DNA from 3 places in the Dorea sp. MB18-49 genome. Region 1 is predicted to be linked to each of the others. Evidence: predicted binding sites of a transcription regulator. Region 1 holds the regulator's gene; each other region holds the start of a gene.

Region 1 (8,140 bases):
AGCTTACAGGCTTTCCTTCTGTCAGCCATTTTACATGGGCAACATGACTGATAAGTTCCATTGCCGGTTTTAACGGAACCCGTTCTTTCTCTACTTCATCTGACGGATACATGCCATATGTAGTGATACCCGCACGTACAATATCCATATTCGCTTCTTTCAGATCAATGATACCTGCGCTGTTGGAGCAATGATAATACTGGAACGTAACACCTCTTTTTTTCAGTTCTTCTTTCATCCAGAGATATTTATCAAGCTGCTCATTGGTAAATGTCTTATCTGCTTCATCAGACTTGGAAAAATGTGTAAACATTCCTTCCATTACCAGGTTCGGCAGTTTACTGATCTTTGCGATTTCTTCGGCATTCTCCTCTGTAATCTGGAATCCCAGTCTTGCCATTCCAGTGTCAAGCTTAATATGTACATAGACTTTACAGCCCATGGCTTCTGCAAGCTCTGACACTTCTTTTGCCATCTCATAACTATAGACAGTCATACGTACTTCATTGCGGATCATCGTATCCCACTGATCCGGGAAAATGCATCCAAGAACCAATACCGGTTTCTTCAAACATGCATCTTTTAATAAAATAGCTTCATCCAGCGTAGCTACTGCATAACCCCAGATATAATCCTTGGGTTCCAGAAGCTTTGCAATCTGAACGGCACCATGTCCATAACCATCCATCTTGATGACTGCCATCATCTGTGTATCTTTCTGAATATTTTTCTTCATCATCTCTATATTATATTCAACCGCATCTAAATCGACTCTGGCTAAAACTCTTGTATAATGTTTCACTGCTATTCATCCTCCAGTTTCATTAATGCTTTACTGATATATTCTATCAGATCTCTTGCCATTACACTATATACGCCTTTTTCAAATTTTGCAAGGTCACCGGCCAAACCATGTACATATGTACCTAATCTGGCTGCTTTTTTCGTATCTTTTTCCTGCACCATAAAGCCTGCGATCACACCGGCCAGCACATCTCCCGAACCGGCTTTTGCCATCGCACTGTTCCCGGTAAGATTCAGGCAGATTTCATTTGCCTTATCTGCGATCAGTGTTCTGGAATCTTTTAATACACAGGTTACCTGATATCCGTCAGCGAATTTCTTCAGGATCTGTATCCGGTCTTCTCTAAGATCTTCCACAGGGATGCCTGTAAGTCTAGACATCTCTTTCATATGCGGCGTAAATATGAACTTCCGGTCTGCCAGCCGATCAAGAAGATCTTTGTTATCTGACAGAAGATTTAACCCGTCTGCATCAATCAGGCATGGAACATCCACGTACTCTATAACCGTCCGCAATAACTTCTCCGATGTTGTACTTCTTCCAATGCCGGAACCAATACACACACCGTCTGCCCACTTAAGAAGCTTTAGTACTTCTTCTTTATTAAATTCATCATAAGCCGTTATGATTGCTTCCGGCAGAAGTGTCTGCAATATCTCGCGGTTGTCCTTTGGTGTATAGATTCTGACAAGCCCGGCTCCTGTCATATAAGCCGCATGGGCATTCAGATATGCTGCACCTGCCATACCCTTACTTCCAGCGATCACAAGAAGCCTTCCATAACTTCCCTTATTAGAATCTTCCGGTCTTTCCGGAAGCATTCTACGATATTCTTCTCTTCCAAAAGAATGAATCACATCTGCATCCTGTAATAACGGCTCATGCGAAATGCCAATCTCTGCTACTGTTACTCTTCCTGCATATGCTCTGCCCTGCGCCAGTTCAAGGCCGATCTTTTTCACCTCGAATGTCACTGTATCATCTGCGTGGAATGCACAACCAAGCACACATCCCGTAGAGGCTGAAAGTCCTGATGGGATATCTACTGCAAATTTTGTACCCTGCATCTGATTCATACGTTCAATCACCTGACGATATGTACCTTCAATCTTACGGCTCAGTCCGACTCCGAACACGGCATCTATCACTATGCTGTAGCTGTTATCCTGCGGGATATCTTCTGTGATCTTACCACCACATTCTTTAAGACGTCTTATCTGTTCCCGTGTCTCCGGTGTACAATGCTCTGGATTGCCGACCAGATAAGTATCCACAGAACACCCCATATTCTTCAAGATCCTGGCGATGGCAAATCCATCTCCGCCATTATTCCCTGATCCACATACCACACAGACAGAAGAAAGATCCAGATTCTCACTTTGCATCGTCTGTACACAGGCATTTGCTGCACGCTCCATTAATTCCAGTGATGCAATGCCCAGTTCCTGAATCGCGTACTGATCGGCAGCCTTCATCTGTGCAGCATTAACCAGAAGTTTCATATATTTATTCATCTCCCATCAGATATATCTCTGCAACAAAAGAACGTGTAAAAATATGTCCGTATTCCAGACTACTCCTACACGCTTTCTTGTATTATAGTTTATTTATGGTCCTCTTTGTAACGACTGATATTGTATGACAACTGCATCAGACTTTCTGACAGATGCACATTCTCAACAACAACATTATCCGGAAGGTTCAAATCTGTATGTGCAAAGTTCCAGATCGCACGTACTCCGTTCTCAACCAGCATATTCGCAACTTCAATTGCTTTCTCTTTCGGAATCGTCAGAACTGCAATATCAATCTCATTATTCTGAACAAACGTTTTCAGATCATCCATCATACGGATCGGAACTCCACGGATGGATACTCCCTGAAGTCTTGGATTCACATCAAAGATTCCTTTCAGAATGAATCCACGGTTCTCGAAGGCTGCATAATTAGCCAGTGCCTGCCCAAGATTACCTGCACCAATGATAATAATATTGTGGTCTTCTTCCAATCCTAATATCTTTCCAATCTCTGTGTATAAATACTTAACGTTATAACCGTATCCCTGCTGTCCGAATCCTCCGAAATTATTAAGATCCTGACGGATCTGGGATGCTGTTACTTTCATCCGCTTACTCAGATCGTTCGAAGAAATCCGCTCTACACCATTTTCCAACAGTTCGCCCAAATATCTGTAATACCTCGGCAATCTTCTTATGACCGCACGAGAAATCTCTCTTTCTTCCAATGTTTTCACCCTTCCAATCATAGTCTGAAATAATTATATAAAATTGAAAGATTATTGTCAAACTATTGTTGAATTTTATGCAATTTCCGTTATAATAAAGTAGCATGTGTAAATGCATTTTGAGAATACCAACGTATCAATTATCCATAACTCAGGAGGAAATATATGATATTAGCATGTCACGGGATCCAGAAATCTTTCGGTGAACACCTCATCGTCAGAGATGGATCCTTCCATATAGAAGATCACGAAAAAGCAGCTCTTGTCGGACCGAACGGTGCCGGTAAGTCCACTCTGCTCAAAATGATTGTAGGCGAATTAGCCCCGGATGACGGCAACGTCATCCTGACAAAAGGTAAGACACTTGGCTATCTTGCCCAGCATCAAGAGATGCAAAGCGGTAATACGATCTATGAAGAAGTCCGCACCGCAAAGGCCGATATAATCGCTATGGAGCGCCGTATCCGCGAGATCGAGATGGAACTTAAGCATCTCTCCGGTGACGCCCTGAACGACCGTCTGGAAACTTACAACCGCCTTACGGCCACTTTCGAACGTGAGAACGGCTATTCTTGCAAAAGTGAGATCACCGGTGTGTTAAAGGGACTTGGATTTACGGAAAATGATTTCACCAAACCCGTCGACACTCTCTCCGGAGGACAGAAAACCCGTGTATCTCTCGGCAAGCTTCTGTTAACGAAACCAGACATTTTGCTTCTTGATGAGCCAACCAACCATCTAGATCTGAATTCAATTGCATGGCTTGAAACCTATCTTCTAAACTATCAGGGAGCTGTGCTGATCGTGTCTCATGACCGTTATTTTTTGAACAAAGTTGTCACGAAAGTTCTTGAAATCGAGCTTGGAGAACTTCGTACTTATATGGGAAATTACAGCGACTATGCAGCAAAGAAGCAGCAGCTTCGCGACATACGCCTGAAGGAATATCTTAACCAGCAGCAGGAAATCAAGCATCAGGAAGCGGTTATCGAAAAGCTTCGTTCTTTCAACCGCGAAAAATCCATCAAACGTGCCGAAAGCCGCGAAAAGATGTTGGAAAAAATGCAGACCATCGAAAAACCGATAGAAGTTAATACAGATATACATCTGAAACTGGAACCATCCTGTGTAAGTGGCAATGATGTTCTGACTATTGAACATTTAAGCAAATCTTTCCCCGGACAGGAACTTTTTACAGACGTTAATCTCGAGATCAAACGTGGTGAACATGTCGCAGTAATCGGTGATAACGGAACAGGAAAGACTACGCTTCTTAAGATCTTAAACCGAGTGGTATCTGCTGATTCCGGTACTTATACACTTGGCTCCAATGTTAAGATTGGCTACTACGATCAGGAACATCATGTCCTTCATATGGAGAAAACAATTTTTGACGAGATTTCCGATGATTATCCGACTCTTACGAATACGGAAATCCGGAATGTGCTTGCAGCATTTCTTTTTACCGGTGATGATGTCTTCAAACAGATCAGTTCTTTGAGCGGTGGGGAACGCGGACGTGTATCTCTCGCAAAACTGATGCTCTCTGAAGCGAATTTCCTGATCCTCGACGAGCCGACCAACCACTTGGACATCGCATCCAAAGAAATCCTTGAGAATGCTTTGAATGATTATACCGGCACTGTACTTTATGTCTCTCATGACCGTTATTTCATCAATCAGACTGCATCACGGATTCTGGATCTTGTCAATCATACATTTGTAAATTATATCGGAAATTATGACTATTATCTGGAGAAAAAAGAAGAACTCACTACTGCATATGCCGGAGTAGCTTCTACATCTTCATCCGTTTCAGATAACAGTACAGACAAGAATGTATCCGAGTCAAAACTCAGCTGGCAGGAGCAAAAGGAAGCCCAGGCAAGACTTCGCAAACGTCAGAATGAGCTAAAAAAGACTGAAGAACGTATCAGCGAACTGGAAGGCCGTGACGGTGAGATCGATGCCCTGATGGTTCAGGAAGAGATTTTCACCAACTCTGTAAAATGCCAGGAACTCGCAAAAGAAAAAGCCGCAATAGCGGAAGAATTAGAAGAATTATACATGAAATGGGAGGAATTAGCGGAAGACGCTTAAACGCCTGATTTGCAACTTTTTAGCCCGCTCCAGAAAGCTTCTGGGGCGGGCTTTTATATTGCCATGCATTCGTAAGGAGCTGCCGGTGGCAGGTCCTGTAGATATATATTATCTATTTTAATTTTTCAGCAATTGCCTTAATAAATCCTTCGCTGTTCAATACGGTTGGATTTTCCAGTGTCGTGATCAATGCCAGATCTTTCGTCATCTTACCTTCTTCAATGGTATCAATGGTTGCTTTTTCAAGCTTATCTGCGAATGCTGCCAATTCGGCATTTCCATCCATCTCACCACGTTTTCTAAGAGCACCTGTCCATGCAAAAATTGTAGCTACAGAGTTTGTAGAAGTCTCTTCCTCTTTCAGATGCTTGTAATAATGACGTTGTACAGTTCCATGAGCTGCCTCATATTCATAATTTCCATCCGGTGATACCAGAACAGATGTCATCATTGCAAGAGAACCAAATGCGGAAGAAACCATATCACTCATTACATCTCCGTCATAGTTCTTACATGCCCAGATATATCCGCCTTCTGATTTCATAACTCTTGCAACCGCATCATCGATCAAAGTATAGAAATATGTAATTCCGGCTTCTTTGAACTTCTCGGCATAATCTTTGTCAAAGATTTCCTGGAAAATATCTTTGAATGTATGGTCATACTTCTTAGAGATCGTATCTTTTGTTGCGAACCACAGATCCTGCTTTGTATCCAATGCATAATTAAAGCAGCTTCTCGCAAAGCTTTCAATAGATCCGCATAAGTTATGCATTCCCTGTGCAACACCCGGTCCTGCATAGTTGTGTACCAGTTCTCTGGTCTCTGTGCCGTCTTCTGCCGTGTATACCAGTTCTACTTTTCCAGGTCCAGGAATCTTCATCTCTGTATTTTTATATACATCTCCATATGCATGTCTTGCAATAGTGATTGGTTTTTTCCAGTTTTTTACACATGGCTCAATGCCTTTTACAACAATCGGTGCACGAAATACAGTTCCGTCAAGTATTGCACGGATCGTTCCGTTCGGACTCTTCCACATTTCTTTCAGATCATACTCTTTCATACGTGCCGCATTCGGTGTGATTGTTGCACATTTTACTGCAACTTTATATTTCTTGGTTGCATTAGCAGCATCGATTGTTACCTGATCATCTGTCTCATTTCTATGTTCCAGACCCAGATCATAATATTCTGTGTTCAGTTCAATATATGGCTCCAGAAGATCTTCTTTGATCATCTTCCAGAGAATTCTTGTCATCTCGTCTCCGTCCATCTCTACAATCGGTGTTGTCATTTTAATTTTTGCCATGGTATTTGTCTCCTTTCTATCTGTTCGCGGCATCTTTTATTATTCTTCCAGATGCAGATTTTCCATCACGTGTAATATATGTTCATTTGCAAGCTGTTCTGCTTTTGCCGCATCTTTTGCCTTGATTGCTTCCAGGATTTCTCTGTGTTCTTCTATTGATTTCTCGGCACGCTCCGGTGCTTCAATAGACATCGTCCTGGCAAGCTGTACATACTTGTGAAAATCTGTTAATACATGTTCCAGGATCCTGCTGTTGGATGCCTCATACAATATCTTATGAAACTTACCATCCATTTCTGACATCTGTTCAATCTGTCCGGATCCCTTCTTATGCAAATGAAATTCTGACAGAAGAATCACTTCTTCCAGTTCTTCAATCTGCGCATCCGTAATATATTTCGTTGCCCAGTTGGCACACAGCCCTTCCAGTTGCGAACGTATCTTATAGATATCTTTCACATCTTTTCTGGTAATGGCTGTCACATACGCACCTTTATTCGGAATGATCGTAACCAGTCCTTCTAACTCCAATTGTCTTAAGGCTTCTCTTACCGGTGTTCTGCTTACCCCCAGTTCTTCACCGATTGTTACTTCCCTTAATTCTTCATGATTTTTATATACCCCATTCAGAATATCTTCCCGCAGATGCCGGAACACTCTTCCTCGTAAGGATCTGTCCTGATATTCTTCCATTAAAAACACCTCTGCTATATCAATTCCACACCAAGTCTCTTGCAGTTTTCGTCGATAACTCTGATCAACTCATCGTCTGTAAGAACGGTTACTCGTCCTTCTTCATACTGCTTATCTACCCATTCTTTTACAGAACTTACAAGTTCTGAGTTCTTATCTACTTTCTTGTCCTCCGGCAGCTTAAAATATGTATTGATCCAGTGTGCAATACCTGCAAGTCCGGATGTGTTAGATATTGCAACAAGCGGAGGACGGTTCAGGAATTTTCCGGTATCAAATACGTTGTAGATCTCTTCATTCTTCAATAAACCATCTGCATGGATTCCAGCCCTTGTTACATTAAAGTTCTTACCAACAAAAGGTGTTCTTGAAGGAATATGATATCCGATCTCTTTCTCATAATAATCTGCAAGCTCTGTGATAACTGTTGTATCCATCCCATCCAGTGTGCCACGAAGCTGTGCATATTCGAACACCATCGCTTCCAGTGGTGTATTACCGGTACGCTCTCCGATTCCAAAAAGTGAACAGTTCACACCGCACGCACCATAAAGCCATGCTGTCGATGAATTGCTGACTGCCTTATAGAAATCATTATGTCCGTGAAATTCGATCAGTTCGCTTGGAACACCGGCATGTACTCTGAGTCCATAGATGATTCCCGGAATAGATCTTGGTATTACAGCTCCCGGATAGTTGACCCCGTATCCCATGGTATCACAGACACGGATCTTGACCGGAATCTTATACTCATCCATCAGTTTCATAAGTTCCAGACAGAATGGAATGACGAATCCATAGATGTCGGAACGTGTGATATCTTCCAGATGACATCTCGGGCTGATTCCTGTCTCAAGACATTCTCTTACGATAGACAGATAATGTTCCATTGCCTCACGTCTTGTCATCTTTAGTTTATAGAATATATGATAGTCCGAACAGCTTACCAGAATACCAGTCTCTTTCATTCCGATCTCTTTCACCA
Region 2 (11,321 bases), on a different contig from region 1:
ATAACTTCCTGCCCTGTACTGCCTTCTTTTAAAAATATATAGGCAAAATGATTACAGAACATAGCTGCCATTGCCAGATATTTTATTGCATTTCTACTCATACTTCCCTCTCCATTTTCATTCTTCGATATTTCTGATAAATCCGACATAGGTCGCTCCAAAATAAACTACATATACGCCAAAGAACAGGGCGAATGAAATTGCAAAATACTGTAACACCGGTGTACTGACTCCTGTATAAAAGTTAAATCCGGCACCCATATACACCGCTATGATCCCGCTGATCACTGCCGAAAGGATTGCCGGACACAGATAATACCCGGACAGCTGACGGAATACGGTCTGTTGGATCTCGCGTCTTCCAAGGCCGATTTTCGAAAGCACCTGGTAGCGGAACCTATATTTTGCCGAATCGCTCAGCTGTTGTACCGATAGCACCGTCAATGCAATACACAAAAATACCAGCCCGATATACATACATGGGAATGTGATGCAACTCATCATATATCTGACCTCAGCCGATGCATTTTCCCGCACAAGATTCACCGCAGCATATGTGACAATGGTATCCGTACCATAACATACATTATCATCGTCTTCTTCCATGTATGTATGACCGGCATAATCATGTTTATCTGACAGATCATCCAGCTTATTCTGCAGGTTATCCGGTACTTTTTTCTTCACACTTACCGCAAGTTCCGAATAGTACGGTGTCATCTGCTGTATCCGTTCATCCGGCACAACGATGATATAATCGCCGCCGTTATGTCCGTCCTGCGAAAATGATTCGGTGCAGATCTTCCTACAGGTCAGTGTCTCTCCTCGGTCCTGAAGCTTCACGTCATCCGTAAAATCTCCGGTTTCCTTATATACTCTTTGCTTCATCTGAAGGATATATTCATTTTTTTCAAGCGTTTCCGTGGAATATCCCAGCATTTTTCTCAGATGATTGTAATCACTCAGCCCCATATATGTATCATATCTGCAATATGCATCATCATCGGAACCTTTACGTATCTTTTTCTCATCCGGTGTTCCGTCTTCTCTGCGGTACTCATCTCCAAAATACCGCAGATGCGTATACAGCCATGTATTCATTGTGTTCGTATGATTTTCATAAATACGGTACACGCACGAATCCTTTACACCTGCTTCTTCTCCGACAATATCCAATTCCTTTGCAAAATCATATTCCGGATTCTGACTGTTCACCTGTACATCAAATGGAAATTTCATCTCTAAAACCTGATTCTGCCAGTCCGTAAACATTAATGCAACCGAGCACCCCAGAAATGCGACCATAAAAAGCACCGTAAGTGTTCCCATGGTAAACCGCATCGTTTTCAATTTAGATGCAAACTGACGCAGCAGGAACAGATTCTGCCCCCGGTAGACCGCATTTCCTTTTTTCTTCACATAGCAGATGATCCATGCGGAAAGCCCTGTATAAAACACATACATTGTAATAAACAGACCCGTCAGAAATACTGCTGCCCCTCCCGGCGACTGTATATTTCCGCTCAGTATCCAGACACCGAACGCAAAGATGAACAGAATGGAAAACGGCAGTAATAACCGCTTTATTTTTTCATTCTTTTCTTTTAATTCCTCATTCTTCTGATTTTCTCTCATCAGATCATGAATGTTCATCTTGCGGAATTTCCGGCTGCACCGGAACAGTGCCAGCAGATAACATCCTGCAAAGCAGCACACAGTCATAAGGAAACAATATCCATTGAATTCCAGATGGGGTCTTAGTTCCACCTGTATGACACTATAAAGGACAACGAGCAGCACCTGCTGAAGCAACATTCCAAGGCTCAGTCCTATCACAAAGGAACACACACCGAGCAGCAGATTTTCTTTCATATAAAGCCCGGACACTTCCTTTTTATTCATTCCGATCAACAGATAGATACCGAATTCACGGCTCCTTTTTTCCAGCATGAACCGTACCATATAATTGATCAGCCATGCAACGATCAGTACAATAAAGAATGTGGCAATACCGATCATCGCTGCCATTATCGCTGCCATTTCATACATTTTCTGAAGATCCTTCGAAAAAATGATACTGTTAAATGCAAACATCAATGATACCACAAATGTCATCGTCAGCACATACACCAGATAATCTCTGGCGGAACGTCTGACATTGCGCAGTGCAAGCTTACCGAACATCTGACAGTTCACCTCCTGTCAGAGATAATACATCCAGGATCTTATTCAGAAATTCCCGCCTTTCTTCCACTCCTCTTACCAGTTCATGGAATATCTTTCCATCTTTCAGGAAAAGAATACGGCTGCAGTAGCTGGCTGAAAACGCATCATGTGTAACCATGAGGATCGTAGAGTGCATATCATGATTCATCTTGCGGAATGTTTCGAGCAGCATCTGTGCCGCTCTGGAATCCAGCGCACCGGTCGGCTCATCTGCGAGGATCAGTTTCGGACGATGAATCATCGCTCTGGCACAGGCACAACGCTGCTTCTGGCCACCGGATACCTGATAGGGGAATTTATCCCGGATTTCTTCGATATCAAGCAGCTTCAATATGTGATCACATTTCTCTTGGATCTCTCTTTTACTCTTGCTGTGCAGCGTCATTGCCAGCACAATATTCTCTTCTATCGTAAGTGTATCTAACAAGTTGTAATCCTGAAATATGAATCCAAGATTGTCTTTCCGAAATTCCGCCAGTGCCTCATCACTCAACTCTGTAATATCCGTTTCTCCGTAGTATATATGCCCTGCAGTCACACGGTCAATCGTAGACAGCATATTCAAAAGTGTTGTCTTTCCGGAACCCGATGCTCCCATGATTCCCACAAATTCTCCTTTTTGGACGCAAAAGCTTACCCTGTCTACCGCTTTGGTGATGTTCGTATCACTTCCGTAATATTTTTCCACATCACACACCCGGATCTCTCCATCCGGGATTCTGCCTCCTGCCAGGATTCTGTCTGTTTTTTTCTCTGTTGTCTTGCCATGCTTTCTTATTCTTCTCATCCATATCATCCTTTCCGGTCTTTTTGTAATACTCTTTTTCATCTCTACTTTACCCGTCCGGACCAGAAAGATGTATCGATGTATCTTTCAGTTATCTTACATTTTTGAAAGATAACTGCTGACCGGAAATGTAAGGATCATCTTCGTGCCTTCACCACGGACAGATTCCGCCTCGATGGCAATTCCAAGCTTTTCACACAGCCGTCTGCACAGATAAAGACCCATCCCCGTAGATTTCTTACCATTTCTTCCATTGGAACCGGTAAAACCTTTTTCAAAGATTCTGGACATCTCTTCTTCCCGTATTCCGGTTCCGTTATCTTCTACGATCAGCCGGACACCATGACCGTACCTTTCCGTGTAAATATGAATATACGGATGGACCTTTGGATTCTCACTTTTATATTTCACACTGTTCAGCATAAGCTGGTTCAGTATAAAAAGGATCCACTTTTTATCGGTATACGCAAGATCAGGGCACTCCACTTCCCCGCGCACTCCGTTACTAATTAGATAATACTTATTTTTTATCAAAATTTCAGAAGCCGCCTTCCCAAGGTCTGTCTCTTCAATCATATAGTCTTTGTATACCTTTTCCATTCTGGCATAATACAGAACCATATCTACGTCATTTTCAATCCGTTGATTCTCAAGACTGATCTGTCTGGTCACTTCGTCTTTATGATTCTCACACACAAGCTGGATACTGGTAATCGGTGCTTTGATCTCATGCACCCAGCTTTCGATATAATCCCGATAATCATTCTGTTCATCTTCAAGCATACGGATCCGTTCGATCACAGATTTATTCGATCGTCTGATCAACTCCCGGTAGATCCGATCTTCCAGATATGGTGAAGCTGGCAGCAATTCTCCAAGCAGATATCTCTGATCTACATTTTCCAGAATATGTTCTGCCCTGTCAAAATATTTCTTCCTGCGATAATATCCTGTCACAATCCATATCCCAAGGATGATCCACCAGAAAATGAGAATCAGTGCAGCTGCGTTTCTGTTATACCCTGTAATATAGAAGAACCCCATCAGTAATATCATACACAGGAGGTGCAGCAGACATATTAGAATCTTATCTTTTATATATTCCGAAAATCTCATATGCGGTACCCCATTCCCCGTTTTGTCTCAATGAAATCCGTCACTCCGATGTCAGCCAGTTTTCCTCTGAGTCTTGTAACATTCACACTTAATGTATTGTCATCTATGAAGACTTCATTGTCCCACAGGTATTCGATCATATCCAGTCTCGGAACAATCTCACCCTTTTTCTGATATAGAAGATGCAGGATCTTCAACTCATTTTTCGTAAGATCCGTCTTTTTTCCTTCATGCTCTATGCAGCCTCCCACAACATTTAGGATTACACCTTTATATTCCATGTTCAAGGCATTACCCCTTGATTTCTCTGCATTTTTATCAGTAGTTCTTTTTAGTACTACGCCTATTCTTGCCAGCAGAATCGGTGGATTGAACGGTTTCGTGATATAATCATCTGCCCCTTTCAAGATTCCGGTCAGTTCATCCATGGAATCTGTCCGGCTGGTCAGAAATATGATTGGAATATCTGAATGTTCTTTCAGCTTCGTACAGATGTCAAAGCCGCTTTCCCCCGGAAGATTCCAATCCAGGAGTACCAGATCCGGTGCCGGTATCATGCTGCATATCTGCTCTGCCGTATCTTTAAATTCTTCGATTATCTCTGCTTCATAAAAAGCATTTTCCAGGAGCTGTTTTAATTCCTTTCGGATACCCGGATCATCTTCTACAATAACAATCTTCATGTCGTTCTCCTCATGATGTTCCTTTTATAATTATACTGATAAATACAGAACAGATTGTAGAAAATACGCTTTTACATTTTCCACAATCTGTTCATTATAGTATATAACATACGTTGAATATGTTTGTATTATTTCACAAGAAGTGATGTTCCAGTCATCTCAGCCGGCTGTTCCATACCCATCAGTTCGATCAGTGTAGGTGCAATATCTGCCAGGCATCCGTCTTCTTTCAACTTGTATGCAGGATCTGCATTTACAAGGATGAATGGTACAGGATTGGTTGTATGTGCTGTAAATGGCTCTTTTGTCTCTTCATCGATCATGTACTCTGCATTACCGTGATCCGCACAGATGAACATCTGTCCGTCAGCTTCTTTTAATGCTTCGTAAGCCATTCCTACACACTCGTCAACTGCTTCAATCGCCTTTACAGCAGCTTCGATTACACCTGTATGGCCTACCATATCAGGGTTCGCAAAGTTGATCACGATCACATCATATTCGTCTGATTTGATTGCTGCAACCAGTTTGTCACATACTTCATATGCGCTCATCTCCGGTTTCAGATCATAAGTAGCAACCTTAGGAGATTTTACAAGGATTCTGTCTTCCCCTTCATTCGGTTCCTCTACACCGCCGTTAAAGAAGAATGTTACATGTGCATACTTCTCTGTCTCAGCGATACGCGCCTGTTTTTTGCCATTCTTTGCGAGGAATTCACCAAATGTATTGGTGATCTCTTCTTTTACGAATGCAACCTTTTTATTCTCGATTGTAGCGTCATATTCTGTAAAGCATACAAATGTTGTCGTGATTCTGTTTCCTCTTTCAAATCCGTCAAAGTTGTCGTCACAGAAGGTTCTTGTAAGCTCTCTTGCTCTGTCCGGACGGAAGTTGAAGAATACTACCGAATCATTTTCTTTGATCGTTGCAACCGGTGCGCCGTCCTTTGTTACTACAAATGGTACAACGAACTCATCCGTTACATCTGCATCATAAGAAGCCTGGATTCCCTCTGTAGCAGAAGCAGCTGTCTCGCCTTCGCCTGCTGAAAGTGCCTTGTAGGCCTTTTCTACACGATCCCAGCGGTTATCACGGTCCATTGCATAATAACGTCCGGAAACACTTGCAACCTCTCCTACGCCGATTTCTTTCATCTTAGCTTCTAACTGCTCTACATACTCTTTTCCTGAAGCCGGTGGTGTATCACGACCGTCAAGGAAGCAGTGAACGTATACTTTCTCAAGTCCCTGTCTCTTAGCCAGTTCCAGAAGGCCGAAAATATGTCCGATGTGGCTGTGAACACCACCGTCAGATACCAGCCCCATCAGGTGCAGTGCAGAATCATTCTTCTTGGCATTCTCACATGCAGCCAGAAGTGCTTTATTCTCAAAGAATACACCATCTTCAATTGCCTTTGTGATCTTTGTCAGTTCCTGATAAATGATACGTCCGGCACCCATATTCATATGGCCAACTTCTGAGTTACCCATCTGTCCGTCCGGAAGTCCTACTGCAAGTCCGCTGGCATTTCCTTTTACACATGGATATTCTGACATCAGTTTATCCATAACAGGTGTTTTTGCCATAGCAATTGCATTACCTTCTGTCTTTTCATTCAGTCCATAACCGTCTAAGATCATAAGTACTGTTGGTTTCTTACTCATTTTTAATATCACCTTTCGTCTTAAATATCACTTTTACAGCATAAAACCGCAGGAAGCAGTCAAACGAAAGCCTCCTGCGGCTGATTTTCTAAATCTTATTTGTAGTTTACGATCTTTCCGAAATCAGCTTTCAGAGATGCTCCACCTACAAGTCCGCCGTCGATATCAGCCTGAGCGAATAACTCTGCTGCATTTCCAGCGTTTACAGATCCGCCGTACTGGATACGGATAGCTTCTGCTGTAGCTTCATCATATACTTCAGCGATGCATGCACGAATACCAGCGCAAACTTCTTCAGCCTGCTCTGTAGTAGCTGTCTTACCTGTTCCGATAGCCCAGATTGGCTCGTAAGCGATCACTGCTGTCTTAGCCTGATCAGCTGTTACATTCTGGAATCCAACTTTAACCTGCTGACGGATGAAGTCCATTGTTACACCCTGTTCTCTCTGCTCCAGAGTCTCTCCACAGCACATGATTGGTGTAATACCATGCTCGAAAGCTTTCAGCATTTTCTTATTTACTGTCTCGTTTGTCTCTGCAAAGTATTCTCTTCTTTCAGAGTGTCCAAGAACAACGTATTTTACTCCTGCATCTGTAAGCATAGCCGGAGAGATTTCTCCTGTATATGCTCCGCTTTCTTCAAAATACATATTCTCAGCACCAACCTGGATATTTGTTCCCTTTACAGCCTCTGCTACAGGGATAATGTCGATTGCAGGTACGCAGAATACTACGTCTACATCTTCATTAGCTACTAATGGTTTTAATTCTTCAACTAAAGCTACTGCTTCACTTGGAGTTTTGTTCATTTTCCAGTTTCCGGCTACGATTTTCTTTCTTGCCATCTTTCCAAATCTCCTTATTCTATTTATCGTTAGCTGCTGCTACACCCGGGAGTTCTTTTCCTTCAAGGAATTCAAGAGAAGCTCCACCACCTGTTGAAATGTGTGTCATCTTATCTCCATATCCCAGCTGGTTAACTGCTGCTGCAGAATCTCCTCCGCCGATGATTGTTACAGCGTCTGTGTCTGCAAGTGCTTTTGCAACCGTTTCTGTTCCTTTTGCAAATTTAGGCATCTCGAAGCATCCCATTGGTCCGTTCCATACAACTGTCTTAGCATCTTTTACTGCATCGCTGAAGATCTTAGCTGTCTCTGGTCCGATGTCGAGTCCTTCCCATCCTTCTGGGATCTCTCCAGCTTTTACTACCTGAGTATTTGCATCATTAGAGAAATCATCTCCGACAACGTTATCTACAGGAAGAAGAAGTTTTACACCTTTGGCTTTTGCTTTTTCGATCATGTCAAGTGCATACTGGCAGTAATCTTCTTCCAGAAGGGATTTTCCGACTGTTCCGCCCTGTGCTTTTGCAAATGTATATGCCATTCCTCCACCGATGATCAGAGTATCTACTTTGTCAAGAAGGTTCTCAATTACAGAAATCTTGCTTGAAACTTTTGCTCCGCCAAGGATTGCTACGAATGGTCTTTCCGGATTGTTGACTGCATTTCCAAGGAAATCAATTTCTTTCTGCATAAGGTATCCAACAACTGCTGTATCTACGTATTTTGTAACTCCTACGTTAGAGCAGTGTGCACGGTGTGCTGTTCCGAATGCATCGTTAACAAATACGTCGCAAAGAGAAGCGAGATCTTTACTGAATGCATCTTCATTCTTTGTCTCTTCTGCTCTGTAACGTGTGTTTTCAAGGAGGATAACATCTCCATCTTTCATCTCAGCTACTGCTGCTTTCGCATTTGGTCCAACAACTTCCGGATCAGCTGCAAATTTTACTTCCTGTCCAAGGAGTTCTGAAAGGCGAACTGCTACAGGAGCAAGAGATAATTCTGGAACCGGCTGTCCCTTTGGCTTTCCAAGATGAGAGCAAAGGATAACCTTTCCGCCATCAGCGATTAATTTTTTGATTGTAGGAAGTGCTGCAACAAGACGATTCTCGTCTGTAATCTTTCCATCGATAAGCGGAACGTTGAAGTCACATCTTACAAGTACTTTTTTCCCTTTTACGTTAATGTCATCTACAGATTTTTTATTAAGCATAGTACTGCCTCCTGGTTATATATTTTATAACTGCAAAAAGGGTCCGGCCCAATAAGACCGGACCCTTTGTGAGTCTTAATTCATGCTCTAAATTATGCTAATTCAGAGAAGTATTTGATTGTTCTTACCATCTGGCTTGTGTATGAGTTCTCATTGTCATACCAAGAAACAACCTGAACTTCTGTAGTTCCGTTTTCCAGTGGAAGTACCATTGTCTGAGTAGCATCGAATAATGAACCATATCTCATTCCAACGATATCGCTAGATACGATTTCATCTGTGTTGTATCCGAAGGACTCTGTAGAAGCTGCTTTCATAGCTGCGTTGATTTCATCAACTGTTACATGTCCTTTTACAACTGCTGTAAGGATTGTTGTAGATCCTGTAGGTGTTGGTACACGCTGAGCAGATCCGATTAACTTTCCGTTCAGTTCTGGGATAACAAGTCCGATTGCTTTTGCAGCACCTGTGCTGTTAGGTACGATGTTAACTGCAGCTGCACGAGATCTTCTGAGGTCACCTTTTCTCTGTGGTCCGTCAAGAGTCATCTGATCTCCTGTGTAAGCGTGAATTGTGCACATGATACCAGACTCGATTGGTGCAAGATCGTTAAGAGCTTTTGCCATTGGAGCCAGGCAGTTTGTTGTACAAGAAGCTGCAGAAATTACTGTATCTTCTGGTTTCAGTGTTTCGTGGTTTACGTTATATACGATAGTTGGCAGGTCGTTTCCAGCTGGTGCGGAAATAACAACTTTTCTTGCTCCTGCTTTGATATGAGCAGATGCTTTTTCTTTAGATGTATAGAATCCTGTACACTCCAGAACTACGTCTACACCAATCTCTCCCCAAGGAAGTTCTTCAGCGTTAGCTTTAGCATAGATTTTGATTTCTTTTCCATCAACGATGATAGAATCATCTGTTGCTTTTACAGTATCAGCTAAAGCGTATTTTCCCTGTGAAGAATCATATTTTAACAGGTGTGCAAGCATCTTAGGAGATGTTAAGTCGTTGATTGCTACAACTTCATATCCTTCTGCTCCGAACATCTGTCTGAATGCAAGACGTCCAATACGTCCAAATCCATTAATCGCTACTTTTACTGCCATGATTAATTCCTCCTAAAGTTTGTTTATTAACTACTTATGCAGTCTACATTGTGAAATCTTTCTCAAGCCCTTTAGAAGCTCTATCAAGACCTCTCAACTGCTAATAATTGTACTTTATCTGATACAAAATTTCAAGAGGTTTTCCTATTTTTATATAAGTTGCTTAAAAACAGGCTTTTGTTCAAAAAATTCTGTATAATATTTAAAGCCACAGGACTTCAAAATTTCTTCTGCCTTTGCAAAATCATACGCAATATGCTCAGGTTTATGTGCATCGGCTCCAATCGTAATGATCTCACCGCCAAGCTCACGATAACGCTTCAATACATCCGGATGTGGATGTGCGAACGGAAGTCCATACTTCAATCCGGCCGAATTCACTTCCAGACCCTTTTCCTTCTCAATCAATAGTTTCAAAATCTCGTCTATAATATCCGCATAATCTGTATACGAATATTCTTTTTCCCTTGATTTTCCATATCTTACAACATAATCCAGATGACCAAGTGTCTGAAAGCAGTCCGAAGTTCTCACATTTTCCAGCGTTGTCTCCATCATCAGACGGTACGCCTCTTTGTCAGTACGGTCTGTAAAAAGCTTTTCTGCCGCAGGATCAGTATATAATATGTTCCCTTCCGCATCTTTCTTATACGGAACATTGTGAACCGATCCAATCACGAAATCAAACGGATATTTCTTCGTCAGTTCTTCATAATAATCTTTCAGATATGTCCTAAGTCCCAGTTCTATTCCAATCCTGATATTCAGTTTTCCTGCATATTCTTCCTGAAGTTTCTGCATTTCCACAAAATAAGCATCCACATCAAAGATACCTTCTTCTCCCCATTCCAGATCATCCTTGTCAAAATGATCCGTAAAGCAAATGGTTTTCAACCCTTTTCTGACTGCCTCATCCGCCATATCGCGTGGACAGGCTTCGGAATCCGTTGAAAACCATGTGTGCATATGCATATCCGCCTGTATCATAACTTATTCCTCTTTATTTTGTATTTTATCAATATTCTTTATGTTTCCTACTTATCCGCAATGATCGTTCCGCCGCCAAGTACATATTCTCCGTCATATAATACGACAGCCTGTCCCGGTGTGATCGCTCTCTGCGGCTCTTCAAATGTACAGAGGATCTCATCTTCTCCCGTCTTTTCAACGGTACACCATGCACCTCTGTGATTATAACGAATCTTCGCCCACACTCTTTTCGGCTCTGTCAGATCTTCTACCGTCATGAAATTCACCTGATCTGCGCGCACATAACGGGACATAGATTCCTCATTTGATCCCACTACAACTTCATTGGTTTCCGGGCGGATCTCCAATACGAACACCGGATGTCCGAGAGACAATCCCAGACCTTTTCTCTGTCCCACCGTATAATGAATGATTCCTTTATGTTTTCCGACAACCGTTCCATCCGAAAGCACGAAATTACCCGGCGTAATCTTTGCATCTGAATTTTCTTCGATATAAGACGCATAATCTCCATCTGACACAAAACAGATATCCTGACTGTCCGGCTTATGTGCAACAAGAAGGCCTATTTCATCTGCCATTGCACGGATCTGATCTTTTGTATATTCTCCAACCGGCATCAGTGTCTTCGAAAGCTGATCCTGTGTAAGGTTATAAAGTGCATATGTCTGATCTTTTGCCGCAGTCG
Region 3 (11,321 bases), on a different contig from region 1:
AATATGAACTGCTGGGTGCAGTCGGCTGGACTGTATTTATCACAGTTGGTTCCGTACTTGTGATCCTTGTATGTACTTCTATGTGTGCATGGTATATTACAAGAGTAAACAGTAAGTTTACAAAACTGTTATATTTACTCTGTGTATTTTCCATGGTTGTTCCGTTCCAGATGGTTATGTTCACCTTATCGCTGGTAGCTGACCGTACCGGTCTTCGTACACCTTGGGGAATCATCATCATTTACCTCGGATTTGGTGCAGGTCTTGCAGTATTCATGTTCTGCGGATTTGTAAAATCCATTCCACTGGAAATTGAAGAAGCGGCAATGATCGACGGATGTACACCACTTCGAACCTTTTTCTCTGTTGTACTTCCGATCATGAAGCCGACATACATTTCCGTAGGAATTCTGGAGACGATGTGGATCTGGAACGACTTCCTGCTTCCATACCTGGTACTGGATCTGAATAAGTATAAGACAATCTCAATTGCGATCCAGTATATGAAGGGAAGTTATGGACGTGTAGATATGGGTGCTGTTATGGCAGCGCTGATCCTTGCGGTAATTCCGGTAGTTATCTTCTATCTGGCTTGTCAGAAGCATATTATCAAAGGTGTTGCAGCCGGAGCTGTAAAAGGTTAATAAGGACAAAAAAGAGATTTGGCATTTGGATATGTCAGATCTCTTTTGGAATATGTAAAAGTATATAAGAAAAGTTGACAGCGGTGGAGAATGAAGATATCACTTGACATTTTTCACTTATTTTTTAAAATATAGTGAGAGATGAAGAGGAGTAGTTTTTATTATGAATTCAAATTTTGAATATTACAAAATATTTTATTATGTAGCAAAATATGAAAATCTTACCAAGGCGGCAACGGTACTGAAGACCAGCCAGCCGGCAGTCACGCGTACCATACACAAACTGGAAAATGAACTTGGCTGCCGCTTATTTACGAGGAGTAAGACCGGAATGCAGCTAACTCCGGAAGGCCGGACATTTTATGGATATGTAGCGGCAGGATGTGCCCAGTTTTTCAAAGGAGAGAATGATCTGAGTAATCTGATCTCGCTGGAGAACGGAACGATCTATATCAGCGCTACGGAGACGGCACTTCACTGTTATCTTTTTCAGGCAATGGAAGAATTCAACAGCCTGTATCCGAATGTGAGGTTTAAGATTCTGAATAACAGTACGACAGAGTCTGTGAATGCAGTAAAAGAAGGAAAAGTAGACCTTGCATTTGTATCGGCGAACCTTCAGGTAGCAAAACCTCTTCGGATGAAGATTCTGAGAAAATATCATGATATCCTGATCAGTGGAAACAGATTTGGAGAATTAAAGGATGATGGGAAAGAGGTTTCACTTAAGGAACTGGTGTCCTATCCGTGGATCAGTCTGACTGCAGAGACGATTACCAGACGTTTTCTAAATGAATATTTTGAAAAGAACAGTCTGACATTTACACCGGATATGGAGCTTGCAACGACGGATATGATACTTCCGGCGGTAAGGCACAATCTGGGACTTGGTTTCATCCCGGCGGAATTTGCAGATTCGGAACTTAAGTCCGGACAGGTATTTGAGATCAAAGTGAAAGAAAAGCTGCCGGAACGTAATATTATACTGATCTACGACGTGGAATATCCGCAAAGTATCGCGGCAAAAGAATTTCAGAAATTTCTGAAAGAAAAAGAAATGTAAAAACCCGGAAGCTTACATAAATTCGGATGATCAATAATGATCAGATAAAAGATAAAGGTATCGAATTGGAGTAAAATATTGTAAGCTTCCGGGCTTTTATTATATTAAAACAAACTAATCAATAGAGGACTTTTTTTATTTATGCCACTCCCAGTTACGGATCTCTTCAAGATCCTGTCCGTATTCGGCAATGTACTGTTTGTGCTCAACCAGCTTGTCGTTCATCTTCTGGATCAGGAATGATCCCTTGTTGCCAAGCTGTGGCAAGTGCATGATAGCATCTTTTACCAGGTTGAAACGGTCGATCTGGTTCTGTACACGCATATCGAATGGTGTAGTGATCGTTCCTTCTTCCTGATATCCATGAACGGAAATATTGTGGTTGTTACGTTCGTATGTAAGTTCATGGATCAGTGTCGGATATCCGTGGAATGCGAAGATGATCGGTTTATCTTTTGTAAAGATTGCATCATATTCTGCATCACTTAATCCGTGTGGATGTTTGTGATCTGATTCCATCTTGAACAGGTCAACAACGTTAACAACACGAATCTTGAGTTCTGGCATTTCATCACGAAGAATTGTAACAGCAGCCATTGTTTCAAGAGTTGGTGTGTCACCGCAGCAAGCCATAACAACATCTGGTTCTTCACCACAGTCGTTACTTGCCCAATCCCAGATACCGATACCCTGTGTACAGTGCTTAACAGCCTGTTCCATAGATAACCACTGGCAGCTTGGGTGTTTTGAAGCTACGATAGCGTTGACATAGTTCTTGCTCTTGATACAGTGATCGAAGCAAGAGAGTAAGCAGTTAGCATCCGGTGGGAGATACATGCGGACAACATCTGCTTTTTTATTAGCGATGTGATCCAGGAATCCTGGGTCCTGATGTGTAAATCCGTTGTGATCCTGCTGCCATACATTTGATGTCAGGATGAAGTTAAGAGAAGCAATTGGCTGTCTCCATGAAAGCTGGTTACATACTTTTAACCATTTTGCATGCTGAGCTGCCATAGAGTCAACGATACGGATGAATGCTTCGTAACTTGCGAAGAATCCGTGACGTCCTGTTAACAGATAACCTTCCAGCCATCCTTCACACATATGCTCACTTAACATACCATCCATGATACGTCCGTTTCTTGCAAGACAATCGTCTGTATCAAGAAGTCCGGCATTCCAGTCACGGTTCTGTGTTTCAAATACTTTGTATAAACGGTTAGACATACTTTCGTCAGGTCCGAAGATACGGAAGTTCTTGTTCTCTTCGTTTAATTCGAAGATGTCACGGATATATCCGCCAAGTTCGATCATATCCTGAGCCTTTGTCTTACCTGGTTCAACTTCGATTCCATAAGAACGGAAATCAGGAAGTCTTAAGTCTTTTAATAATAATCCACCATTTGCATGTGGGTTAGCTCCGAGACGGGCATCTCCCTTAGGTGCAAGTTCTGCAAGTTCTGGGATCAGGCGTCCGTTTTCGTCGAAGAGTTCTTCCGGATGATAGCTTTCCAGCCACTCTTTTAAGAGTTCCAGATGTTCTGGACTTTCCATTGTAAGTGGTACCTGATGTGCACGGAAAGATCCTTCAATCTGCTGACCGTCTACAACCTTTGGTCCAGTCCATCCCTTTGGTGTACGCAGAACGATCATTGGCCATACCGGACGCTCTGGATCATTGTTCTCACGTGCATTTTTCTGGATTGCTTTGATCTCTTCGATAACAGTATCCATTGTTTCTGCCATCTTCTTGTGCATTGTCATCGGATCGTCGCCTTCTACGAAGTAAGGTTTCCATCCACATCCTTTGAAGAAGTTCTCAACTTCCTCGTGGGAAATACGAGAGAAGATAGTAGGGTTACTGATCTTATATCCATTTAAATGAAGAATTGGAAGTACAGCACCGTCTGTAACTGGGTTCAGGAACTTGTTAGACTGCCATGAAGTAGCTAACGGTCCGGTCTCAGCTTCACCGTCACCGACAACAACTGTTGCGATCAGATCCGGGTTGTCGAATACAGCACCGAATGCATGAGCGATAGAGTATCCAAGCTCTCCACCTTCGTTGATAGATCCTGGTGTCTCTGGTGCACAGTGACTCGGAACTCCACATGGGAATGAGAACTGCTTGAACATCTTCTTCATACCTTCTTCATCCTGGCTGATGTTCGGATATACTTCGCTGTAAGAACCTTCCAGATATGTATTGGCAATTAAGAAGTTTCCGCCATGTCCAGGACCTGATAATAAGATCATATCCAGATCATAACGTTTGATCTCACGGTTGCAGTGTACATAGATAAAGTTCTGTCCTGGGACAGTTCCCCAGTGCCCAACGATTTTCTTCTTGATCTGATCCATTGTAAGTGGTTCTTTTAATAATGGATTGTCAAGAAGGTATAACTGACCGGCTGACAGATAGTTGGCAGCACGCCAGTAGGCATTCATCTTTTCAAGCATTTCCTGGGATAACGGCTGTTTCTCAAGACATGTTTTTGTGTCTTCCATATTCATACCTCTTTCTTAAAAATAATTTTTTGTGTTATTTTTTTAACCATTTGTAGAATAACACAATGAAAAGTATGCGTAAAATAGCAATTATGCATTGCAAATATAAGTTTTTGGTATGGATGGAGGAAAATGTACGAGAATGTGAAGTGAAGGCAGGCAATTCTTGAAGAAAGAGGAAAAACAAGGTATACTTTCACTATATAAAAAAGAAACTTCCGGATGCAGCCAAGCCGCTTTTGACACCACTGATCTGTTTTGTGATCATGGTTCCGGCCACAATCATAGTAATCGGACCGGCATCTGCGATTACAGCAAATGCAATTGCAAATGGCTACAATGCATTGGTAGCTTTCGCACCGGCACTTGCGGGAGCAATCATCGGTGGATTATGGCAGATAGTTGTTATCTTTGGCGTGCACTGGGGAATTACACCGGTCGTACTTGCCAACTTTGATATGAATGGATGTGATACATTCCAGGCATTCCAGACGATCGCTGTTGTCGCACAGGTGGCTGCAGCATTCGGAGTATTTATCAAATCAAGAAATAAAGAGTTTAAAGGTGTGGCACTTTCAGCCGGAGTGACAGGAATCTTCGGTATTACAGAGCCTACGATCTATGGTGTAACATTAAGACTTAAGAAGCCATTTATCTGCGGATGCGCAGGAGGGGCAATCGGAGCAGTTGTACTGAGCTTCTTCCATTCTGCATATTATGCATATGCCGGACTTCCAGGACTGCTTACGATTGTCAATGCAATCAGTAAAGATGCACCGATGTCGTTCATTGGTGAAGCACTGGCATGTGTGATTGCTTCTGTGATCACGATTGTGGCAATTCAGATTGTTGGATTCGATGATCCGGTGGATAAAGCAGAAGAAAAAGAAGAAAAAGAAATCGAAAGCCCACTGGCAGGAACAGTCATTCCGTTGAGCGAAGTACACGATGAGGTATTCGCAAGTGAGATGATGGGAAAAGGATGTGCGGTCATTCCGGAAGAGGGAAAGGTTTACGCACCGTTTGATGGTAAAGTTGTCGGATTGTTAGACAGCCATCATGCAGTTGGAATGGAAAGTACAGACGGAGTAGAAGTTCTGATCCATGTCGGTATGGATACTGTAAAACTGAATGGAAGATGCTTTACCATTCATGTAGAAGAAGGTGAGCAGGTGAAAAAAGGACAGCTTCTTCTGGAATTTGACATTCCGGGAATCAAAGAAGCCGGATATGAAGTGACTACACCGATTATTATTACAAACAGTGACGAATTCAATGATGTAGAGACGAAGGCAGAAGGAAAGGTAACTGTCGGAACGAAGCTTCTTGAATTATCTTAAAAATATAGAAAAAAGAGTGCGGAAATCTTTTCAAAGATTTCCGCATAAAGTGCAGGAGGAAGAATTATGGCATTATCAGATACATTTTTATGGGGCGGTGCGGTAGCTGCCAACCAGTTAGAAGGCGGATGGAACGAAGGCGGAAAAGGTCGGAGTGTCATTGATGTTATGACTGGCGGAAGCGCAACAAAGATGCGTGAGATTACAGACGGAGTAGTAGAAGGAAAGTATTATCCGAACCATGAGGCGGTAGATTTCTATCATGAATACAAAGGGGACATTGCCCTGATGGCAGAGATGGGATTCAAGTGTTTCAGGACAAGTATTGCATGGACGCGTATTTTCCCAAACGGTGACGAAACTGAGCCGAATGAAGAAGGTCTTAAATTTTATGATGATATGTTCGATGAATTATTAAAATATGGTATCGAACCGGTCATCACATTAAGCCACTTTGAGATGCCGTATCATCTGGCAAAGGAATATGGCGGATGGATCAACCGTAAGGTGATAGATTTCTTTGTACGTTATGCAGTAACCGTTATGGAACGTTATAAAGATAAGGTAAAATACTGGATGACATTCAATGAGATCAATAACCAGAGCAATACATCGGCAGACATCTTTGGATGGACGGATTCAGGAGTCCGTTTCTCGGAATATGATAATAAGAAGAAAGCCATGTATCAGGCAGCACATCACGAACTGGTGGCAAGTGCACTGGTGGTGAAGAAAGGCCATGAGATCAATCCGGACTTCCAGATCGGATGTATGTGTTCATTCGTACCGTTTTATCCTTATTCCTGCAACCCGGATGATGTTATGATCGCAACAGAGTGTATGCATGAAAGATATTATTTTTCAGATGTACATATCCGCGGTCATTATTCCGCATTTGCAAAGAAAGAATGGGAAAGAGAAGATACAAAACCAGTGATGGAGCCGGGAGATGAAGAGATTCTGGCAGAAGGTAAATGTGACTACCTGGGATTTAGCTATTATATGACCAATGCAGTAAAAGCGGATGTCAAGAAGGATACAGCAGAATCGCTGGACGGAAGTTCTCCAAATTCAATTGCTAATCCATATGTAAAGGCAAGTGACTGGGGCTGGCAGATCGATCCGGTGGGGCTGCGTTATGCACTGGTTACTTTATATGAACGTTATGAAGTACCTCTATTTATAGTAGAAAATGGCTTCGGAGCAATTGATATCCTGAAAGAAGATCATACTTGTGATGACGATTACCGTATTGCATATCTGAAAGAACATATTACAGAGATGAAGAAAGCAGTAGAGATAGATGGTGTGGATCTGATGGGATATACTCCATGGGGATGTATCGATCTGGTATCATTTACAACAGGTGAATTAAAGAAGCGTTACGGGTTCATCTATGTTGATAAAAATGATGACGGAACCGGAAGTGGAAAGAGATATAAGAAGAAATCCTTTGGCTGGTATCAGAATGTGATTCGGACAAATGGAGAAGAACTGTAATTGCTTCTAATTTAATAGTGCAGGAATCCCAAACAGGCTGATATTTTATATTAACATGTATAAAATATCAGCCTGTTTGCTATTTATAAGATTAAATACAACTTAGGTTGCTGTTTTGTAAAAATAATACAAGTGAGTACAAAATAAAAGTTGTATTGTACTATAAAGAAAGTACGAAAGAAATGAAGAAAAATGCACAAAAAATTCATTCTTTGTTCATAATTATTGAAACCAAGACTGTCAAAACGCACAAAAAACGGTTTTGACAGATGAAAACACCATGAAAAGCGCTATGAGACAGTACAACTTTGTTGAAAAAAATGGTTGTATTTTATTGCAAAACGATACCAGTTAAGTATATAATCTAATCATCAAATAAATACAGAAAACGGAGGAAACATTATGAAGAGAGTTCTCAAAAAAGTAACAGCAGCTCTTTTGGCAGCAACAATGGTAGTTGGACTTGCTGCATGCGGAAACGGTGGAAGTTCTGATGACAAGAGCAGCAAGAGCAGTAAATCAGGAAAGGTTAAAATCGGAGTTTCTATCTGGTCTTCAACAGACGTTCTTGGATCACAGTGTAAGAAGATGCTGGATGCAGCAGCTAAAGCACTGGATGTAGAAGTACAGTATGTTGACCAGGGACATGTATCTGAGAAAGTTACAGCTTCTGTAGAGCAGTTAGCAGCAGCAGGATGCCAGGGAATCATCATCTGTAACTCATCTGATACAGAGATGACATCAGCAATCAAGACATGTAATGATAATAAAGTATATCTTGCACAGTTCTTCCGTGTAATCAGCAAAAAAGACAGTGCAGATATCTACAAAGCAGCAAAAGATTCCGCTTACTACATCGGAGCAGTTCATGAAGATGAACCTGAAAACGGTGCAGAACTTGTTAAGATTCTTCTTGACAAAGGTGATCGTAACATCGGTCTGATCGGCTGGGAGCAGGGAGATGCTACTTGGCTCGGAAGATGGGAAGGTTACAAAGCCGGAGTTGAAAAATGGAACAAAGAAAACCCAGACGACAAAGCAAAAATTTCTGAGCCACAGTACGCTGGTACAACTTCAGAAGGTGGATCAAAAGCTGCTGAAGCTTTAATGGCAGCAGATCCTAAGCTTGATGCATTGATCCCAGCTGGTGGTGGTGGAGATCCACTTCAGGGAGCAATCGCAGCAGTTGAACGAGCAGGAAAGACTCAGGACATCGATATCGTTTCTACAGACTTCCTTCCAGACCTTGGAGAAAGACTTCAGAACGGATCAATGGCCGGTGAATCCGGTGGACATTTCTGTGACCCACTGATCGCATTCATGATGGTTTACAATGCAGTAAAAGGTAACTACAAAGACTTCGCTGGTAAATTCGAAGATGTTCCATTCCCATACTTGTATGTATCATCAGCAGAAGACTATGCAGCATACGAGAAATATTTCGTAGATCAGCTTCCATACACAGACGATGAATTAGTAGCTATGTCTAAAGAAAGTATGAAAGAGCTGAAAGCTACTGCAGCAAGCGTATCTATCGCTGATGCAGAGAGCCGTGCCGCTAAATAAGACGGACACAAGATAACAGAAAATAATTTGGGGAGGGTGACGTCGCAAGAAAGGCGATGCCACCTTCTCTTTTAAAAAGATAATAAGAAGAGGTAGATAATATGGGCACTACTAAAAAACTCTCAGGAAAGACAATGGGGTATGTAATCCTGATCGGTCTTGTGATTGTTTCCTGGGTAATCTTTAAAATATTGACACCACATAACTTCGGCTCATTTTCCAATATGCTCAATTACTTTCAGGCCAGTCTGATTGCCACTGTAGGTGCGGTTGGTTTCTATTTCGTAATGGTAATGGGAATGTTCGATTTCTCTATTGGTGCAAACATCATGCTTTCCGCAATCGTTGGTTGCGTATTGGCAACAAAATTTAATTTAGGATATTTCGGACTGATCGTCGGAGGTATTCTTACAGGTACAATCGTTGGTTTATTAAACGGAATTTTCTATGTGAAATTAAGAATTCCATCTATGATCGTTACAACAGGTTTGGCACTTATCTATGAGTCGCTGGCAAACTACATGGCAGGTGGTGTAGAACAGACACTTCCGGCACACTTAAGAGCATTCGGACGTATGCCATGGGATATCATCCTTGCATTGGTAGCATGCGTTGTTGCTTACATATTCTTAAACTACACTAAAATCGGAACTTATACTTATGCGATCGGAAGTGACGAGTTCGTTGCTAAGAACATGGGTATTAATGTTAATAAATACAAGGTACTTGCATTCATCTTAAGTGGTGCGTTCCTTGGAGTAATGGCAATTCTGACAATCAGTTATGGTTCTTCAATGGTAGCGGTTACCGGTATGGCATCTATGAGCCGAAACTTCGTACCGACAATGGGATGCTTCTTCGGTCTGGCATTTAAGAAATATGGTATGCCGCTGCAGGCTATTATCATCGGTGAATTCGTAATCAATATTATTTTCTTCGGTTTCATCGCACTTGGTGCTCCTACAGCGATCCAGGACGTTATTACAGGATTTGCACTGCTGATTATCGTTACTCTGACAACAAAGGTTACAAAAGGCGAGATTGTCAAGTAATAGAAGGAGGAAGACAGCAATGAGTGAAGTGAGATTACAGGTAAAACATGTTTCTAAAAACTTCGGTATCACGAAGGCGTTGAAAGATGTGTCATTTAATATCAATAAAGGTGAGGTTCACGCACTGATCGGTGAAAATGGATCCGGTAAATCAACAATGACAAATATGTTGACAGGAATCTATACACTGGAAAGTGGACAGTTCATTCTGGATGGAAAAGAAGTTCATCCGAAGAACCAGGTAGAAGCAAATGAAGAAGGTATTTCTATCATCGTACAGGAACTTGGAACTCTTTCCGGACTGACGGTAGCAGAGAATATCTTCCTTGGACATGAAGATCAGTTCGTTCATCTGGGGATCAAGAATACCGCAGCAATGAACAAAAAAGCAAATGAGCTTTTACAATCCTATGGATTTGATAAGATCAAAGCAGGAGATATGATTGATGATTATAATTTCGAAGACCGTAAACTGGTTGAGATCGTAAAAGCTACATATTTTAATCCTAAGATCGTCGTTGTCGATGAGACGACAACTGCTCTTTCGCAGGAAGGACGTGAAGAACTGTATAAACAGATGAATCGTGTTCGTGACAATGGAAATACGGTTATCTTTATTTCCCATGACCTTCCGGAAATTCTCGACAAATCCGATACAATCACAATCCTCCGGGATGGTGTATATATCGATACGGTCAAGAGTGCAGATGTGAACGAAGATGATCTGAAGAAGCTGATGGTTGGACGTGAGGTAACAGGTGATTACTATCGTTCAGACTATGGTGAAAAAGTATCAGATGAAGTTGTATTATCCGTAAAGAATGTTACAGTTCCAGGACTGATCGAAGATATCAGCTTTGATTTACACAAAGGAGAGATCCTTGGATTCGGTGGTCTGTCAGAATCAGGTATGCATGAGATCGGTAAAGCAATCTTCGGTGCATCTTATGACAGAGAAGGTGAAGTTGTTCTGGCTGACGGAACACACATCAACGATATTCCTACAGCAATTAAGCACAGCATTGCTTATACATCCAAAGACCGTGACAATGAGTCGGTTGTGCTGAATCAGAGTATCGGTGACAATATCTGCTTACCATCATTAGATGAACTTGCTAATAAAGCACATATATTAAGCGATAAGAAACGTAGAGAGTTTGCCGATAAATATGCAAAACAGATGTCTGTAAAGATGAATGATGTAAACCAGTTCGTTTCAAATCTGTCCGGTGGTAACAAACAGAAAGTTGTTCTTGCAAGATGGATCGGAAAAGATTCTGATATCGTTGTTCTGGACAGTCCTACCCGAGGAATCGATATTAAGGTAAAACAGGACATCTATCAGTTGATGAACCAGATGAGAAAGAACGGTAAATCCATCATCATGATCTCAGAAGAGTTGATGGAGCTGATTGGTATGAGTGATCGTATCATTATTATGAAAGATGGAAAAATCAGTGGAGAACTTGAACGTAATCAGAACCTGGATGAAAATGGTCTGATTTCGATGATGGTATAAGGAGGCAACTATGGGAAGTCAAGTAAGTGCAAAAACAAACGATAAGGAGCAGCAGCTTAAGAAAGCGTCTAAGATGGCGATGGTTCGTGCGCTCCTGCCAATCGTAGGATTGGTTGTTATTTTCCT

What was found. Region 1 encodes Rex, which represses fermentation and respiration genes when NADH is low (regulators of the CRP and FNR family bind a similar motif). Its sites were predicted from a motif close to ATTGTTAANTANTTAACAAT; they were not measured.
Region 2: the regulator Rex is predicted to act here: its motif matches at 9,691-9,710, upstream of gap (type I glyceraldehyde-3-phosphate dehydrogenase).
Region 3: the regulator Rex is predicted to act here: its motif matches at 4,249-4,268, upstream of NCY30_RS03360 (phosphoketolase family protein).

The regions. Positions count from the first base shown of each region.
Region 1 covers NZ_JAMOYX010000056.1:545-8,684, reverse strand. Annotated here, with positions in the region: gene alr (alanine racemase) at 1-802, opposite strand, end outside; gene NCY30_RS13110 (NAD(P)H-hydrate dehydratase) at 805-2,307, opposite strand; gene NCY30_RS13105 (redox-sensing transcriptional repressor Rex) at 2,409-3,050, opposite strand; gene abc-f (ribosomal protection-like ABC-F family protein) at 3,216-5,150, shown strand; gene NCY30_RS13095 (NADP-dependent isocitrate dehydrogenase) at 5,263-6,462, opposite strand; gene NCY30_RS13090 (GntR family transcriptional regulator) at 6,502-7,155, opposite strand; gene NCY30_RS13085 (hypothetical protein) at 7,170-8,140, opposite strand, start outside.
Region 2 covers NZ_JAMOYX010000001.1:248,317-259,637, reverse strand. Annotated here, with positions in the region: gene NCY30_RS01350 (TraX family protein) at 1-101, opposite strand, end outside; gene NCY30_RS01345 (ABC transporter permease) at 118-2,184, opposite strand; gene NCY30_RS01340 (ABC transporter ATP-binding protein) at 2,174-3,013, opposite strand; gene NCY30_RS01335 (sensor histidine kinase) at 3,110-4,129, opposite strand; gene NCY30_RS01330 (response regulator transcription factor) at 4,126-4,812, opposite strand; gene gpmI (2,3-bisphosphoglycerate-independent phosphoglycerate mutase) at 4,941-6,479, opposite strand; gene tpiA (triose-phosphate isomerase) at 6,575-7,324, opposite strand; gene NCY30_RS01315 (phosphoglycerate kinase) at 7,344-8,537, opposite strand; gene gap (type I glyceraldehyde-3-phosphate dehydrogenase) at 8,630-9,643, opposite strand; gene NCY30_RS01305 (histidinol-phosphatase HisJ family protein) at 9,794-10,630, opposite strand; gene mnmA (tRNA 2-thiouridine(34) synthase MnmA) at 10,678-11,321, opposite strand, start outside.
Region 3 covers NZ_JAMOYX010000005.1:51,299-62,619, reverse strand. Annotated here, with positions in the region: gene NCY30_RS03370 (carbohydrate ABC transporter permease) at 1-644, shown strand, start outside; gene NCY30_RS03365 (LysR family transcriptional regulator) at 808-1,707, shown strand; gene NCY30_RS03360 (phosphoketolase family protein) at 1,843-4,218, opposite strand; gene NCY30_RS15180 (glucose PTS transporter subunit IIA) at 4,422-5,558, shown strand; gene NCY30_RS03350 (6-phospho-beta-glucosidase) at 5,625-7,058, shown strand; gene NCY30_RS03345 (sugar ABC transporter substrate-binding protein) at 7,461-8,624, shown strand; gene NCY30_RS03340 (ABC transporter permease) at 8,726-9,676, shown strand; gene NCY30_RS03335 (sugar ABC transporter ATP-binding protein) at 9,696-11,195, shown strand; gene NCY30_RS03330 (ABC transporter permease) at 11,206-11,321, shown strand, end outside.